2 regions of the Klebsiella sp. HN106 genome follow, and region 1 is predicted to be linked to the other one. Evidence: predicted binding sites of a transcription regulator. Region 1 holds the regulator's gene; the other holds the start of a gene.
What was found. The regulator LexA, encoded in region 1, represses DNA repair genes until DNA is damaged. The targets are predictions, from matches to a motif close to TNCTGTATGTACATACAGNA.
Positions count from the first base shown of each region.

Region 2: dinG (ATP-dependent DNA helicase DinG) is a predicted target of LexA. The motif match lies at 4,623-4,642, and genes of this name have one in related genera.

Region 1 covers NZ_JBLURD010000003.1:322,100-329,330, forward strand. The annotation lists gene ACSIPU_RS12505 (cupin domain-containing protein) at 99-587, opposite strand; gene zur (zinc uptake transcriptional repressor Zur) at 792-1,307, shown strand; gene ACSIPU_RS12515 (CsbD family protein) at 1,398-1,607, opposite strand; gene dinF (MATE family efflux transporter DinF) at 1,744-3,060, opposite strand; gene lexA (transcriptional repressor LexA) at 3,130-3,738, opposite strand; gene ACSIPU_RS12530 (diacylglycerol kinase) at 3,861-4,229, opposite strand; gene plsB (glycerol-3-phosphate 1-O-acyltransferase PlsB) at 4,359-6,782, shown strand; gene ubiA (4-hydroxybenzoate octaprenyltransferase) at 6,883-7,231, opposite strand, start outside.
Region 2 covers NZ_JBLURD010000002.1:237,819-245,049, reverse strand. The annotation lists gene ACSIPU_RS07780 (SDR family NAD(P)-dependent oxidoreductase) at 1-455, shown strand, start outside; gene ACSIPU_RS07775 (transketolase) at 469-1,314, shown strand; gene ACSIPU_RS07770 (transketolase family protein) at 1,314-2,306, shown strand; gene rhlE (ATP-dependent RNA helicase RhlE) at 2,607-3,971, shown strand; gene ACSIPU_RS07760 (small membrane protein) at 4,086-4,196, opposite strand; gene dinG (ATP-dependent DNA helicase DinG) at 4,656-6,800, shown strand; gene ybiB (DNA-binding protein YbiB) at 6,843-7,231, shown strand, end outside.

The sequences.
Region 1 (7,231 bases):
TAAATAAGCATCCGGGTAAAAAGGGGCGCTACTATAGCACAAAGATAAACCACTGGCGCATAGCGTCGGCGCCCCCCCTTTCCATCCCGCAATAAACGCTATTTTTTCCGCGGCTTGCCGTCGTGAGGGCCGAAAAACTGCGGCGGATGGTCAACCCAGCGATCCTGACGCGTAGCGGCATAGCCGGGGTTAAGCGGATAGTAGATACGATTAAATTTCTTGTTTGCCTCACCCACGACTAACAGGCGGACCTCCTGTTCGGTGTTATTGAGGAACGTGTGGCAAATGCCGGTTCCGGCAGGAAAACCGACGCTATCCCCCGGCTCCAGCTTCCACAGGTAGCCGTTAATCCACACTTCCGGATAGCCTTCCAGCACGTAGATAAACTCTTCTTCGTCGCTTTCCGCATGTGGATAAGAAGTGCGGCGCCCGGGCGGCAGGCGCTCATGGTGGATCCCCAGGCGATTGAGCCGCAGACCGCGCGCCAGCGGCGCACCGATGGAGAAAAGCTCGGTACTGTCAGGGTAGGTGGAATCATCCGCCCCTTCCAGTTCACGCCAGTGTCGAATGCAATCAGGTCGTTTCATCGTTTTCTCCCGAAAATGAGATGCATCAGGTATAGCATAAGGGGGCAAGCCAGAGCGACCCCAGGAGCGTGACGGCTGGGACGAATTGACGCTGCCAAAGCGTATGTGACGCGAAGTGTGACGGGTATAGTCCGCCGGGTCTCGGCGTTTCATCGGTATCGTGATAAAGTAACAGTTTGAGATTCACGCAACCAGAGGACGCTCATGGATAAGACCACTTCGCAACAAATGTTAGCGCATGCTGAAAAGCTCTGCGCGCAGCGTGGCGTGCGCCTGACCCCGCAGCGCCTCGAAGTATTGCGTTTGATGAGCCTGCAGCAAGGGGCAATCAGCGCCTACGACCTGCTCGATCTCCTTCGTGAAAAAGAGCCCCAGGCTAAACCGCCGACCGTCTATCGGGCGCTGGAGTTTTTACTGGAGCAGGGGTTCGTGCATAAGGTGGAATCGACCAATAGCTACGTGCTGTGCCACCTTTTCGATCAGCCAACCCACAGCTCAGCGATGTTTATTTGCGACCGCTGCGGCGGCGTGAAAGAAGAGTGCGCGGAAGGCGTCGAAGATATAATGCATACGCTGGCGGCAAGAATGGGATTCGCGCTGCGCCACAACGTCATTGAAGCTCACGGCCTCTGCGCTGCCTGCGTCGAGGTCGAATCCTGCAGTACGCCGGGCCACTGTCATCACGACCATACCATCCAGATAAAAAAGAAAGCCCGCTGAGGCGTTAGCCGCAGCGGGAATCAAGGGTAGCAGTACCTCCATGTACCGATCGTGCAGGCAATAACAGTGGGTTAAAACACGACGTTTTCGCTACCAGCGGTAGTCGTTTTTGGTTTCCCAATCGGTCACTTCTTTGTCTGCCTGGTCTTTTTCATATCCATAACGTTCCTGGATTTTACCGACCAGCTGGTCACGCTTACCCTCAATGACGGTCATGTCATCATCAGTCAGCTTGCCCCATTTCTCTTTCGCTTTACCTTTGAACTGTTTCCAGTTACCGCCGATTTCGTCTTTATTCATCATGCATTCCTCATCGTTCGGTTATCGTTCGGTGAATGAACAGCCCGCTGTGTTTCGGACATGACTTAACTATAGATGAGTATTCTGAGTAAGATTTATTATTCGGAATCTTTAACCATCAGATGTACTAAATGCACTACGAAAACCAGGTTCCGCGCCGCCAGTGCCGCCGCCAGATCGCTGCCAGGGAAGCGCCGCGCAGAGCGAGAAAGACCGTCAGCGCCAGCCACAGTCCATGGTTACCGAGCGTGGGTACCGTCAACAGCGTCAGGGCAAACCCCGCCGCCGCCACCGCCATGCTGTTACGCATCTCCGCACCGCGCGTCGCACCGATAAACATGCCGTCCAGCAGGTAGCACCAGACGCCAATGACCGGCAGAATCATCTGCCAGACCAGATAGCGGTCGGCCAGCTGCTGCAGGGAAGGCAGCGAGGTCAGCAACGCAATAATCTGTTCGCCGGCAAGTCCGTAAATCAGCGCAAACGCCAGCGCCACTATCCCTGACTGGCGGCAAGCCGCATGCCAGACAGCCAGCAGCCGTCTATCGTCACGCGCGCCGTAGGCCTGCCCGGAGTGCGCCTCAACGGCGTAGGCAAAACCGTCCAACGCGTAGGCGGTAAAGGTCAGCATCGTCATGAGAACCGCATTGACCGCGACGACATCGGCGCCGAGGCGAGCGCCAAATACCGTTACCGCACCGAAGCAAAGCTGTAGCAGCAGCGAACGCAGCATGATGTCGCGATTCAGCGCCAGCAGGCGACGTATATCGCCGCGCCAGGCGTTTTTTAGCATTAACAGGGAAACGCCGCGCAGCGCCAGCACGCGCCTTGCCATCAGCAGGCCGATAAAGAAAGTGGCGTATTCTGCCGTGACCGTTGCCAGCGCCGCCCCCTGCACGTTCATATGCAGACCCATCACCAGCCATACATCGAGCACAATGTTAAGAACATTGCCGACCACCAGCAGGATCACCGGCGCTCTGGCGTACTGCACGCCCAGCAGCCAGCCCAGCAGGACCAGGTTCGCCAGCGATGCCGGCGCGCTTAGCCAGCGGATCTCAAGGAAGCGTCTGGCCTGTTCGAGCACGGCTTCGCTGCCGCCGACGATGTGCAGCGCCAGGTCGATCAACGGCATCCGCAAGAGCACAATGGCCGCCCCGGCGGCCAGCGCCAGGCACAGCGGCTGCACCAGCGCACGCGCCAGACGCTGCGGATCTTTAGCGCCGTACGCCTGGGCCGTCAGCCCAGTGGTACTCATTCGCAGGAACAACAGCAGCATAAAGAGGAAGCTGGTTGCCGTTGCGCCAACCGCCACGCCCCCCAGATAAACCGGGCTATCGAGATGACCAATAACGGCGGTGTCCACCAGTCCGAGCAGCGGAACGGTGATATTGGAGAAGATCATGGGCAGCGCTAAGCGCCACAGGGCTTTGTCGGCGGCGTTAAAAAACATGGAGAGAGTGCCAAAAAGAGGAAAAACGACGCAGCATCATGCATCAGATGATGCCGCGAGAGGAAGAGTTTACTGCCAGTTGCCGTTGCGAATAACGCCGACGGCCAGGCCTTCAATGGTGAAACTTTGTTGACGAAGATCCACCACGATTGGCGAAAATTCGCTGTTTTCCGGCAGCAGTTCGACGACGTTACCCTGCTTTTTCAGGCGCTTTACGGTCACTTCTTCGTCAATACGCGCCACAACTACCTGGCCGTTACGCACATCCTGAGTTTTATGGACTGCCAGCAGGTCGCCATCAAGAATGCCGATGTCTTTCATCGACATACCGCTGACGCGCAGCAGAAAATCGGCATTCGGTTTAAACATGGCCGGATCGACCTGATAGTGGCCTTCAATATGCTGCTGGGCCAGCAGCGGTTCCCCTGCTGCTACGCGGCCAATAAGCGGCAGGCCCGTTTCTTCTTCCGTCAGCAGACGAATACCGCGGGAGGCGCCGGAAACGATTTCGATTGCGCCTTTACGCGCCAGCGCTTTCAGGTGCTCTTCCGCCGCGTTTGGGGAACGGAACCCCAAGCGCTGAGCAATCTCCGCACGCGTCGGCGGCATGCCCGTCTGGCTGATATGATCCCGAATGAGATCAAACACCTCTTGCTGCCTGGTCGTTAACGCTTTCATTCCGCCCCCTGGGTGTATATACAGTTATGCTGTGAGTATATACAGCTAACGGTGATTTTGGAACCACATTTCACACAAAAATCAGGAGTTTCTTTTCGTTTTGCGAGCCGCTACGACAGGAGTTAGCGGTAATTTGCCCATAAAAGGGTTCCCCAGGTGATCAGCGCGATGACAATCGCCAGCAAAACCGCCGCAGAGCCCATGTCTTTCGCGCGCCCGGAAAGCTCATGATGCTCAGGGCCTATACGGTCCACGACCGCTTCAATCGCGCTGTTGATAATTTCAACTATCATCACTATCAGGACCGAGCCAATTAACAGCACCCGGGTAATGGCATCGACGTCTAACCAGCAGGCAATCACCACGGCAATGATGGCCGCGATGCCTTCCTGACGAAATGCGGCCTCGTTGACCCATGCCGCCCGGAATCCTTTCCAGGAATACCCTGCCGCTTTAATAATTCGGGTTAACCCAGTGGTATTATTGGCCATCAAACAAACCTTTTTATGTAAATGACGTCAATGAGTGTACGCGTTTGCCGCGTTACAACGGAAATTTTGCGCACTTTCTGTTATTCTTGCGGCGCATTTGCATGATTAACCAGAGGCTTCACATCGTCTATGTCTGGCTGGCAACGAATTTACTATAAATTACTGAATTTACCATTAAGGGCGCTGGTAAAAAGCAAGTCGATTCCGGCACAACCTGCTCAAGAGTTAGGCCTGGATACCTCGCGGCCCATTATGTACGTCCTGCCCTACAATTCGAAGGCGGACCTGCTGACGCTGCGCGCGCAATGTCTGGAGCATGAGTTACCGGACCCGCTGGAGCCGCTGGAGATCGACGGCGCCCTGCTTCCGCGCTACGTATTTATCCACGGCGGACCGCGCGTATTCACCTATTACACGCCGAAAGAAGAGTCTATCAAGCTCTTTCACGACTATCTGGATTTGCACCGTAATCACCCCGATCTTGATGTGCAAATGGTGCCAGTCTCGGTCATGTTCGGTCGCGCACCGGGGCGTGAAAAAGGCGAGGTTAACCCGCCACTGCGCATGCTCAACGGCATTCAGAAATTCTTCGCCGTTCTGTGGCTGGGCCGCGACAGCTTTGTGCGTTTCTCGCCTTCGGTCTCGCTGCGTAAAATGGCGGACGAACACGGCACCGATAAAACTATCGCTCAGAAGCTGGCCCGCGTGGCGCGTATGCACTTCGCCCGTCAGCGTCTGGCGGCGGTCGGTCCGCGCCTGCCTGCGCGCCAGGATCTGTTCAATAAACTGCTGGCGTCGAAAGCCATTGCCCGTGCGGTAGAAGACGAAGCGCGCAGCAAGAAAATTTCTCATGAAAAGGCGCAGCAAAACGCTATCGCCCTGATGGAAGAGATCGCCGCGAACTTCTCCTATGAGATGATTCGCCTGACAGACCGCGTGCTGGGCTTTACCTGGAACCGACTGTATCAGGGCATTAACGTGCATAACGCCGAGCGCGTGCGCCAGCTGGCGCACGAAGGCCACGAGATCGTTTATGTCCCGTGCCACCGCAGCCATATGGATTATCTGCTGCTCTCGTACGTGATTTATCATCAGGGCCTGGTTCCGCCGCATATCGCCGCCGGTATCAACCTGAACTTCTGGCCTGCCGGGCCGATTTTCCGTCGCGGCGGCGCTTTCTTCATTCGCCGTACGTTCAAGGGCAATAAGCTCTATTCGACGGTATTCCGCGAATACCTCGGCGAGCTGTTCAGCCGCGGCTACTCCGTAGAATACTTCGTTGAGGGCGGCCGCTCTCGTACCGGACGCCTGCTGGATCCGAAAACCGGTACCCTGTCGATGACCATTCAGGCGATGCTGCGCGGCGGTAATCGCCCCATCACCCTGGTGCCAATCTACATCGGCTACGAGCACGTGATGGAGGTTGGTACCTACGCTAAAGAGCTGCGCGGAGCGACAAAAGAGAAAGAGAACCTGCCGCAGATGCTGCGCGGCTTAAGCAAGCTGCGTAATCTCGGCCAGGGCTACGTTAACTTCGGCGAACCGCTGCCGCTGATGGCCTACCTGAATCAACATGTGCCGGACTGGCGCGAGTCGATCGATCCTATCGAAGCCGTTCGCCCCTCCTGGCTGACGCCGACGGTAAATAACATCGCCTCAGACCTGATGGTACGCATTAACAATGCCGGTGCGGCAAACGCTATGAACCTGTGCTGTACGGCGCTGCTGGCATCGCGTCAGCGTTCCCTGACCCGCGAGCAGCTTACCGAACAGCTGGAATGCTACCTCGCCCTGCTGCGCAACGTGCCGTACTCTGCGGACGCGACCACGCCTGCGGCGTCTGCCAGCGAGCTTATCGACCACGCGCTGCAGATGAACAAGTTCGAGGTCGAGAAAGACACGATCGGCGATATCATCATTCTGCCGCGCGAGCAGGCCGTCCTGATGACCTATTACCGCAACAACATCGCCCATATGCTGGTGATGCCGTCACTGTTAGCCGCCATCGTCACTCAGCATCGTCGTATTACCCGCAGCGAAATATTGCGTCACGTCGAGATGTTCTATCCGTTCCTCAAGGCCGAGTTGTTCCTGCGCTGGGAAAAAGCGGAGCTGGCGGGCGTCGTCGATGCGCTGATTGCCGAGATGCAGCGTCAGGGGCTTATCGCCGTGAATGACGATGAGGTGAGCGTCAATCCGTCTCATGCCCGTTCCCTGCAGCTGCTGGCCGCAGGCGCGCGCGAAACGCTGCAGCGCTACGCCATCACCTTCTGGCTGCTGAGCGCTAACCCGTCAATCAACCGCAGTTCGCTGGAGAAAGAGAGCCGCACCGTGGCGCAGCGCCTGTCCGTTCTGCACGGTATCAATGCGCCGGAGTTCTTCGATAAGGCGGTATTCAGCACGCTGGTGCTGACCCTGCGCGACGAAGGCTATATCAGCGATACCGGAGATGCCGAGCCGGAAGAGACGTTGAAGATCTACCGTATGCTGGCGGATCTGATTACTTCTGATGTGCGTTTGACGATTGAAAGCGTTACCCAGGATGAAGCGTAACGTTTAAAGCGATATCCCGGCTTGCGCCGGGCTACCAGACCCTGCGGTTTAGTAGCCCGGCTAAAGCTTTTACGGCGCCAGCCGGGGAACCCCGCCACATTTACTGCATATACCCCATCGCCAGGCCGAGAAACAGTACCAGCCCCACGTAGTTATTATTCATAAATGCCTTAAAGCAGCTATCGCGTTCGCGTTTAAATATCAGCTTTTGCTGCCAGACAAACAGCGCCGCGGCGATAAACAACGACCAGTAATATTCCCAGCCCAGCCCGCTCAGCCAGCCTACTGCCGCCATCAGACCCAGTACCGCCACCTGTAAAATACCGATGATTAAGCGATCGTTGTCGCCAAACAGAATCGCCGTCGATTTGATACCGATTTTGACGTCATCATCACGATCGACCATCGCATACTGGGTATCGTAGGCCACCGCCCACAGGATGTTGGCG
Region 2 (7,231 bases), on a different contig from region 1:
ACATTAAACGTGCCAACTATGACGCGGTATTGGATGTCAGCCTGCGCGGTACGCTGCTGATGTCGCAGGCGGTTATCCCGGCGATGCGGGCGCAAAAATCGGGCAGCATTGTCTGTATCTCGTCGGTTTCCGCCCAGCGCGGCGGCGGTATCTTCGGCGGCCCGCACTACAGTGCGGCAAAGGCCGGAGTGCTTGGCCTGGCGCGAGCGATGGCCCGCGAGCTGGGTCCGGACAACGTCCGCGTCAACTGCATTACCCCGGGGCTGATCCAGACCGATATCACCGCCGGTAAGCTGACCGACGAAATGACGGCCAACATCCTCGCCGGAATCCCGATGAACCGCCTCGGCGATGCGGTTGACATCGCGCGCGCCGCGCTATTCCTCGGCAGCGATCTCTCTTCCTACTCTACCGGTATCACTCTTGACGTAAACGGCGGCATGTTAATCCACTAAGCGAGGCAAGCAGATGAAGATCACCGAAGCACAAAAAGTCGCCGCGGCGGCGTGGCGGATTCGCCGCTATGCCCTGCGCATGGGGGAGGTTCAGGGTCAGGGCTATATCGGCCAGGCATTAGGCTATGCGGATGTACTGGCCACCGCGTTCAGCCACGCGATGACCTACCGTCCGCAAGAGCCGCGGTGGGAAGGGCGCGACCGCTTCCTGCTCTCTCACGGCCATTACGCCATCGCCTACTATGCGGCGCTGCTGGAGGCGGGAATTATCCCGGAAGAGGAGCTGGAAACCTACGGTTCTGACGACAGCCGCCTGCCGATGTCGGGAATGGCGACCTACACCCCGGGTATGGAGATGTCCGGCGGCTCGCTGGGGCAGGGGCTCTCTATTGCCGTCGGGATGGCGCTGGGGCTGCGGCAAAAAGGGAGCACATCCTGGGTCTACAACTCCATGTCGGATGGGGAGTTGGATGAAGGTTCCACCTGGGAAGCGGCGATGTCGGCGGCGCATTACGGCCTGACGAACCTGATCAACATCGTTGACGTGAATAAACAGCAGGCGGACGGCGATTCGCGCAAAATTCTCGGCTTTGAGCCGCTGCATGAAAAATGGGCCGCCTTCGGCTGGTACGTGCAGCGCGTCGACGGTAACGATCTGGCGGCGGTGATGGCCGCCTTTGATAACGCGAAAAATCATGCGGGCAACCAGCCGCGGGTCATCTTATGCGACACATTGATGGGTAAAGGGGTCCCGTTCCTCGAAACCCGGGATAAAAACCATTTTATTCGCGTCGATGCCGATGAGTGGCAAAAAGCGATTGCGGTGCTGGACGCCAACAAACCGGAAGGAGTGCTGTAATGAGCCAGAGTAAACCACGTTTAAAAACGTCCGCGATGATCGCTTCTATTGCTGACGAAGGTCAGGCGACGATTCCGGCACCGTTTGGCGTTGCGCTCTCGAAGCTGGCGGCGCAGCGACCAGAAATCGTTGGTATGACCGCGGACCTGTCAAAGTACACCGATCTGCACATTTTCGCGCAGGCTTTCCCGGATCGCTTTTTCCAGATGGGAATGGCGGAACAGCTGCTGATGGGGGCGGCGGGAGGAATGGCGAAAGAGGGATTCATTCCCTTCGCCACCACCTATGCCGCTTTTGCTACCCGCCGCGCCTATGATTTTATTCATCAGGTCATTGCCGAGGAGCATCTCAACGTGAAGATCTGCGCGGCGCTCCCGGGCCTGACCACCGGCTACGGGCCGAGCCATCAGGCAACGGAAGATCTGGCGATCATGCGCGGCATTCCCGGCATGGTCATCGTCGACCCATGCGATGCGCTGGAGATAGAGCAGGCGGTACCGGCGATTGCCGACCATAACGGTCCGGTATATATGCGCCTGCTGCGCGGTAAGGTGCCGCTGGTGCTGGATAAGTACGACTATCAGTTTGAGCTGGGCAAGGCGAAGCTGCTTGAAGATGGCAACGATGTGCTGATTATCTCTTCCGGGCTGATGACCATGCGCGCCCTCGAGGCGGTCGAAAAGCTGCGGGCCGATAATATCAGCGCAGCCGTACTGCACGTGCCAACGATCAAACCGCTTGATGAAGAAACGATTATTGCACAGGCCTCGAAGCCCGGTCGCCTGGTGGTTACTGCCGAGAACCATACTTCGGTTGGCGGACTGGGGGAGGCGGTTGCCGCGTTGCTGATGCGCAAAGGCGTGCGCTGCGAGCTGGATACCGTTGGCTTGCCTGACGAATTCCTGCTGGCCGGCGCGCTGCCGACCCTGCACGATCGCTACGGTATTTCCACCGCGAGGATGGTCGAAAAAATTAAGTATCGCCTGCGTTAATTGCTTTCGCCGCCGCGTCCTGCGGCGGCGCTTCTCTGCTTTTGTTCGCGGCTTCCCTGTCGAGGCATTAAACGTGCTATTTCGAGGACGCCTGGCGCGAAGCGCCATCGCCGCTTCTCATCGACAGAACGGGGAGCTGTCGTTTGTGAGGCAGAGGATTCTTTTCGGCAGATTTTATGCGGTTCGTCACAAAATCTGCTAGACTGCGCAACTTCATGGCATTGTGGTTTTTGCCATCTCTTTCGCAATAATCTCCCTGAAAACTACGCCTGTGACGGGCCGGGGCGGTTCGGAGTTGTTATGTCTTTTGATTCCCTTGGCCTGAATCCTGAAATCCTGCGCGCCGTCGCTGAGCAGGGCTACGTAGAGCCAACCCCTATTCAGCAGCAGGCTATCCCGGCAGTATTACAGGGCCGCGATCTGATGGCCAGCGCCCAGACGGGTACCGGCAAAACGGCGGGATTTACGCTGCCGCTGCTTCAGCACCTGATCCAAAAAGAACCCCACGCCAAAGGTCGTCGCCCGGTGCGCGCCCTGATCCTGACCCCGACGCGCGAGCTGGCGGCACAGATTGGCGAGAACGTCCGGGATTACAGCAAATACCTTAACGTTCGTTCGCTGGTGGTTTTCGGCGGCGTAAGCATTAACCCACAGATGATGAAGCTGCGCAGCGGCGTCGATATTCTGGTGGCAACCCCTGGCCGTCTGCTGGACCTTGAGCATCAGAACGCCGTGAGCCTGGACAAAGTCGAAGTGCTGGTGCTGGATGAAGCCGACCGTATGCTGGATATGGGCTTTATTCACGATATTCGCCGGGTGCTGGCGAAGCTGCCGGCAAAGCGGCAGAACCTGCTGTTCTCCGCAACTTTCTCCGACGACATTAAATCACTGGCGGAAAAGCTGCTGCATAACCCGCTGGAAATCGAAGTCGCCCGCCGTAACACCGCTTCTGAGCAGGTGAGCCAGCTGGTGCATTTTGTCGATAAAAAGCGCAAGCGCGAGCTGCTGTCGCAGATGATCGGCGAAGGTAACTGGCAGCAGGTTCTGGTCTTTACCCGCACCAAACACGGCGCAAACCACCTGGCGGAACAGCTCAATAAAGACGGCATCCGCAGCGCCGCTATTCACGGCAACAAGAGCCAGGGCGCGCGTACCCGAGCGTTGGCTGATTTTAAATCCGGCGGCATCCGCGTGCTGGTCGCAACCGATATCGCCGCGCGCGGTCTGGATATTGAAGAGTTGCCGCACGTGGTGAACTACGAGCTGCCAAACGTGCCGGAAGATTACGTGCACCGTATTGGTCGTACCGGGCGCGCTGCGGCAACGGGCGAAGCGCTGTCGCTGGTCTGCGTAGATGAACATAAGCTGCTGCATGATATCGAACGCTTGCTGAAGAAAGAGATCCCGCGCATCGCCATTGCGGGTTACGAGCCGGATCCGTCGATCAAAGCCGAGCCGATTCAGAACGGTCGCCAGCAGCAGCGCGGCGGCGGTCGTGGCGGTCAGAGCCAGGGCCGGAGCGGCCAGGGACGTGGTGGTCAGGGACAAGGTCGTGCCCAGCAGGCTGCTCCGCGTCGCACCGATGGCGAAGCGCCGAAAGCGCGCACTCAGGACGGTAAGCCTCCTCGCCGTCGCCGCCCGCGCAAACCTGCTGCGGCTGAGTAAAGTTGTTCTGGCTGCGGTGGGGAAATCTACCGCAGCTTGTTCCTTTGAGAACACATCGCGATTAAAATTTAACACTCTCCCGCTAAGTCTGACTTCAATGTTGCCGCTCGCTATTTATCTTTTATGAGATCTTACTTTTGGCAATGAACTATTTTTACGATTTTTGCAATAACTAACAAAGTTATAACCTGCAACTATCAAAAGAATGACAGATACTAATAACATTAAAAAAGCAACCATATATACCCTCAATAATTTACAGACCCTGCGGGTTCATAAAGCAGTATACGGATTAGCGTTTAAGATATAATATATTATGAGTGTAGATATTCTTAATGTATCTGAAATTAAAGGATTAATTTTAATTTCACGGTCTTTTTGACGATATTTTTCGGAATTCGTTTAGATGATTTTAAACATCTTCATGTTTTTTTGAATGCCCATAAAGTTAAATTGATAGCGATTTTGGTGACTGTGCTGGTATTTTGAAAATTATATTCAGCCCGGATAAAATAACGTTATGACACATTATTCATTAAGTGGATGTCGAGCGTTGGTTGTGGCTGCATAAACCGACTTCAACCTGATTCTGCGAGACCGCTTCCTGTTTGCCGAAAAAGGGATACCTCCCTCCCGGCAAAAATGGCACAATAGTGGCTGTTTATACAGTATTCAGGTTTTCTCATGGCTTTGACCGCAGCGCTGAAAGCGCAAATCGCCGCCTGGTATAAGGCGCTTCAGGAACAAATTCCTGACTTTATTCCCCGGCCTCCGCAGCGGCAGATGATCGCCGATGTGGCGAAGACGCTCGCCGGAGAAGAGGGGCGGCACCTGGCGATTGAAGCGCCGACCGGGGTCGGCAAAACCTTGTCGTATCTGATCCCTGGCATTGCTATTGCCCGCGAAGAGCAAAAAACGCTGGTGGTCAGCACCGCCAACGTTGCGCTGCAGGACCAAATCTACAGTAAAGATCTGCCGCTGCTGCGCAAAATCATCCCCGATCTGCGCTTTACCGCCGCCTTTGGCCGCGGGCGCTACGTCTGCCCGCGTAACCTGGCCGCGCTTGCCAGCACGGAACCGACGCAGCAGGATTTGCTGGCCTTTCTTGATGACGAACTCACGCCTAACAACCAGGCGGAGCAGAAGCTGTGCGCAACGCTGAAAGCGGATCTCGATAGCTACAAATGGGACGGCCTGCGCGATCATACCGACAAAAACGTGGATGATTCTCTGTGGAGCCGCCTGAGCACGGATAAAGCCAGCTGCCTGAATCGAAACTGTCATTATTATCGCGAATGTCCGTTCTTTGTCGCCCGACGGGAAATCCAGGAAGCGGAAGTGGTGGTGGCGAACCATGCGCTGGTGATGGCGGCTATGGAGAGCGAAGCGGTGCTGCCGGAGCCGAAGCATCTACTGCTGGTGCTTGATGAAGGCCACCATCTGCCGGAGGTCGCCCGCGATGCGCTGGAAATGAGCGCTGAAATTACCGCCCCGTGGTATCGCCTGCAGCTGGATTTGTTCACTAAGCTGGTTGCAACCTGCATGGAGCAGTTTCGCCCTAAGACCACGCCGCCGCTGGCGAATCCCGAACGTCTGACTGGACACTGCGAGGAGCTGTTCGAGCTAATCTCCTCGCTGAATAATATTCTCAATCTCTACATGCCGGCCGGCCAGGAGGCGGAGCATCGCTTTCCGATGGGGGAACTGCCGCAGGAAGTCATGGAGATCTGCCAGCGGCTGGCGAAACTCACCGAAACGCTGCGCGGCCTGGCGGAGCTGTTCCTTAACGATCTGGGCGAAAAAACCGGCACGCACGATGTGGTGCGTCTGCACCGGGTTCTGCTGCAGATGAACCGCGCGCTGGGGATGTTTGAAAGCCAAAGTAAACTGTGGCGGCTGGCGTCGCTGGCGCAGTCCTCCGGCGCACCGGTGACTAAATGGGTTACCCGCGATCTGCGCGATGGTCAGATGCATATCTGGTTCCACTGCGTGGGGATCCGCGTCAGCGATCAGCTGGAAAGGCTGCTCTGGCGCAGCGTCCCGCATATCGTCGTCACCTCTGCGACGCTGCGTTCGCTGAACAGCTTCTCTCGCCTGCAGGAGATGAGCGGGCTGAAAGAGAAAGCCGGAGATCGCTTTGTGGCGCTGGATTCGCCCTTCAACCACGTCGAACAGGGTAAAATCGTCATTCCGCAGATGCATTATGAACCGCTTATCGATAACGAAGAGCAGCATATTGCCGAAATGGCCGCCTATTTCCGTGAACAGGTCGAGAGCAAAAAGCATCTCGGCATGCTGGTGCTGTTCGCCAGCGGAAGAGCGATGCAGCGTTTTCTCGAGCACGTGACCGATCTGCGCCTGCTGCTGCTGGTTCAGGGCGATAAGCCCCGCTACCGACTGGTGGAGCTGCACCGCAAACGCGTTGAAGGCGGCGAGCGCAGCGTACTGGTTGGGCTGCAATCCTTTGCGGAAGGTCTGGACTTAAAAGGCGAGCTGTTAAGCCAGGTGCATATCCATAAGATAGCTTTCCCGCCAATAGACAGCCCGGTGGTGATCACCGAAGGTGAATGGCTCAAAAGCCTCAACCGCTATCCGTTCGAAGTCCAGAGCCTGCCCAGCGCGTCATTCAACCTGATTCAGCAGGTGGGGCGCCTGATCCGCAGTCATAGCTGCTGGGGAGAGGTGGTGATTTATGATAAACGTCTGTTAACCAAAAATTACGGTAAGCGCCTGTTGAACGCATTACCCGTATTTCCGATAGAGCAGCCTGCCGTCCCTGAGGTTATAGTAAAAACGAAAGCAAAACCGACGCGTCGCAAGCGGCGATAGTGGTGCAATGTCGACGATGTGAGAAGCTCAGAGGAGCCTGCAATGGACTACAGCAAGATTATTAAAGAAGTCGGGCGCGGAAAGAACCACGCCCGCGACCTGGATGTGGAGACAGCCCGCGCGCTCTACTCGCGGATGCTTAACGGCGAGGTGCCTGAGCTTGAGCTCGGCGGCATTCTTATCGCTCTGCGCATTAAAGGCGAAGGCGAAGCGGAGATGAAGGGCTTCTATGAAGCGATGCAGGCGCATACGATTAAGCTGACTCCGCCGGTCGCCAAACCGATGCCCATTGTGATCCCCAGCTATAACGGCGCGCGTAAACAGGCAAACCTGACCCCTCTGCTCGCCGTCCTGCTGCATAAGCTCGGCTTCCCGGTCATCGTCCACGGCGTGAGCCACGATCCGACCCGCGTGGTGACGGAAACGATTTT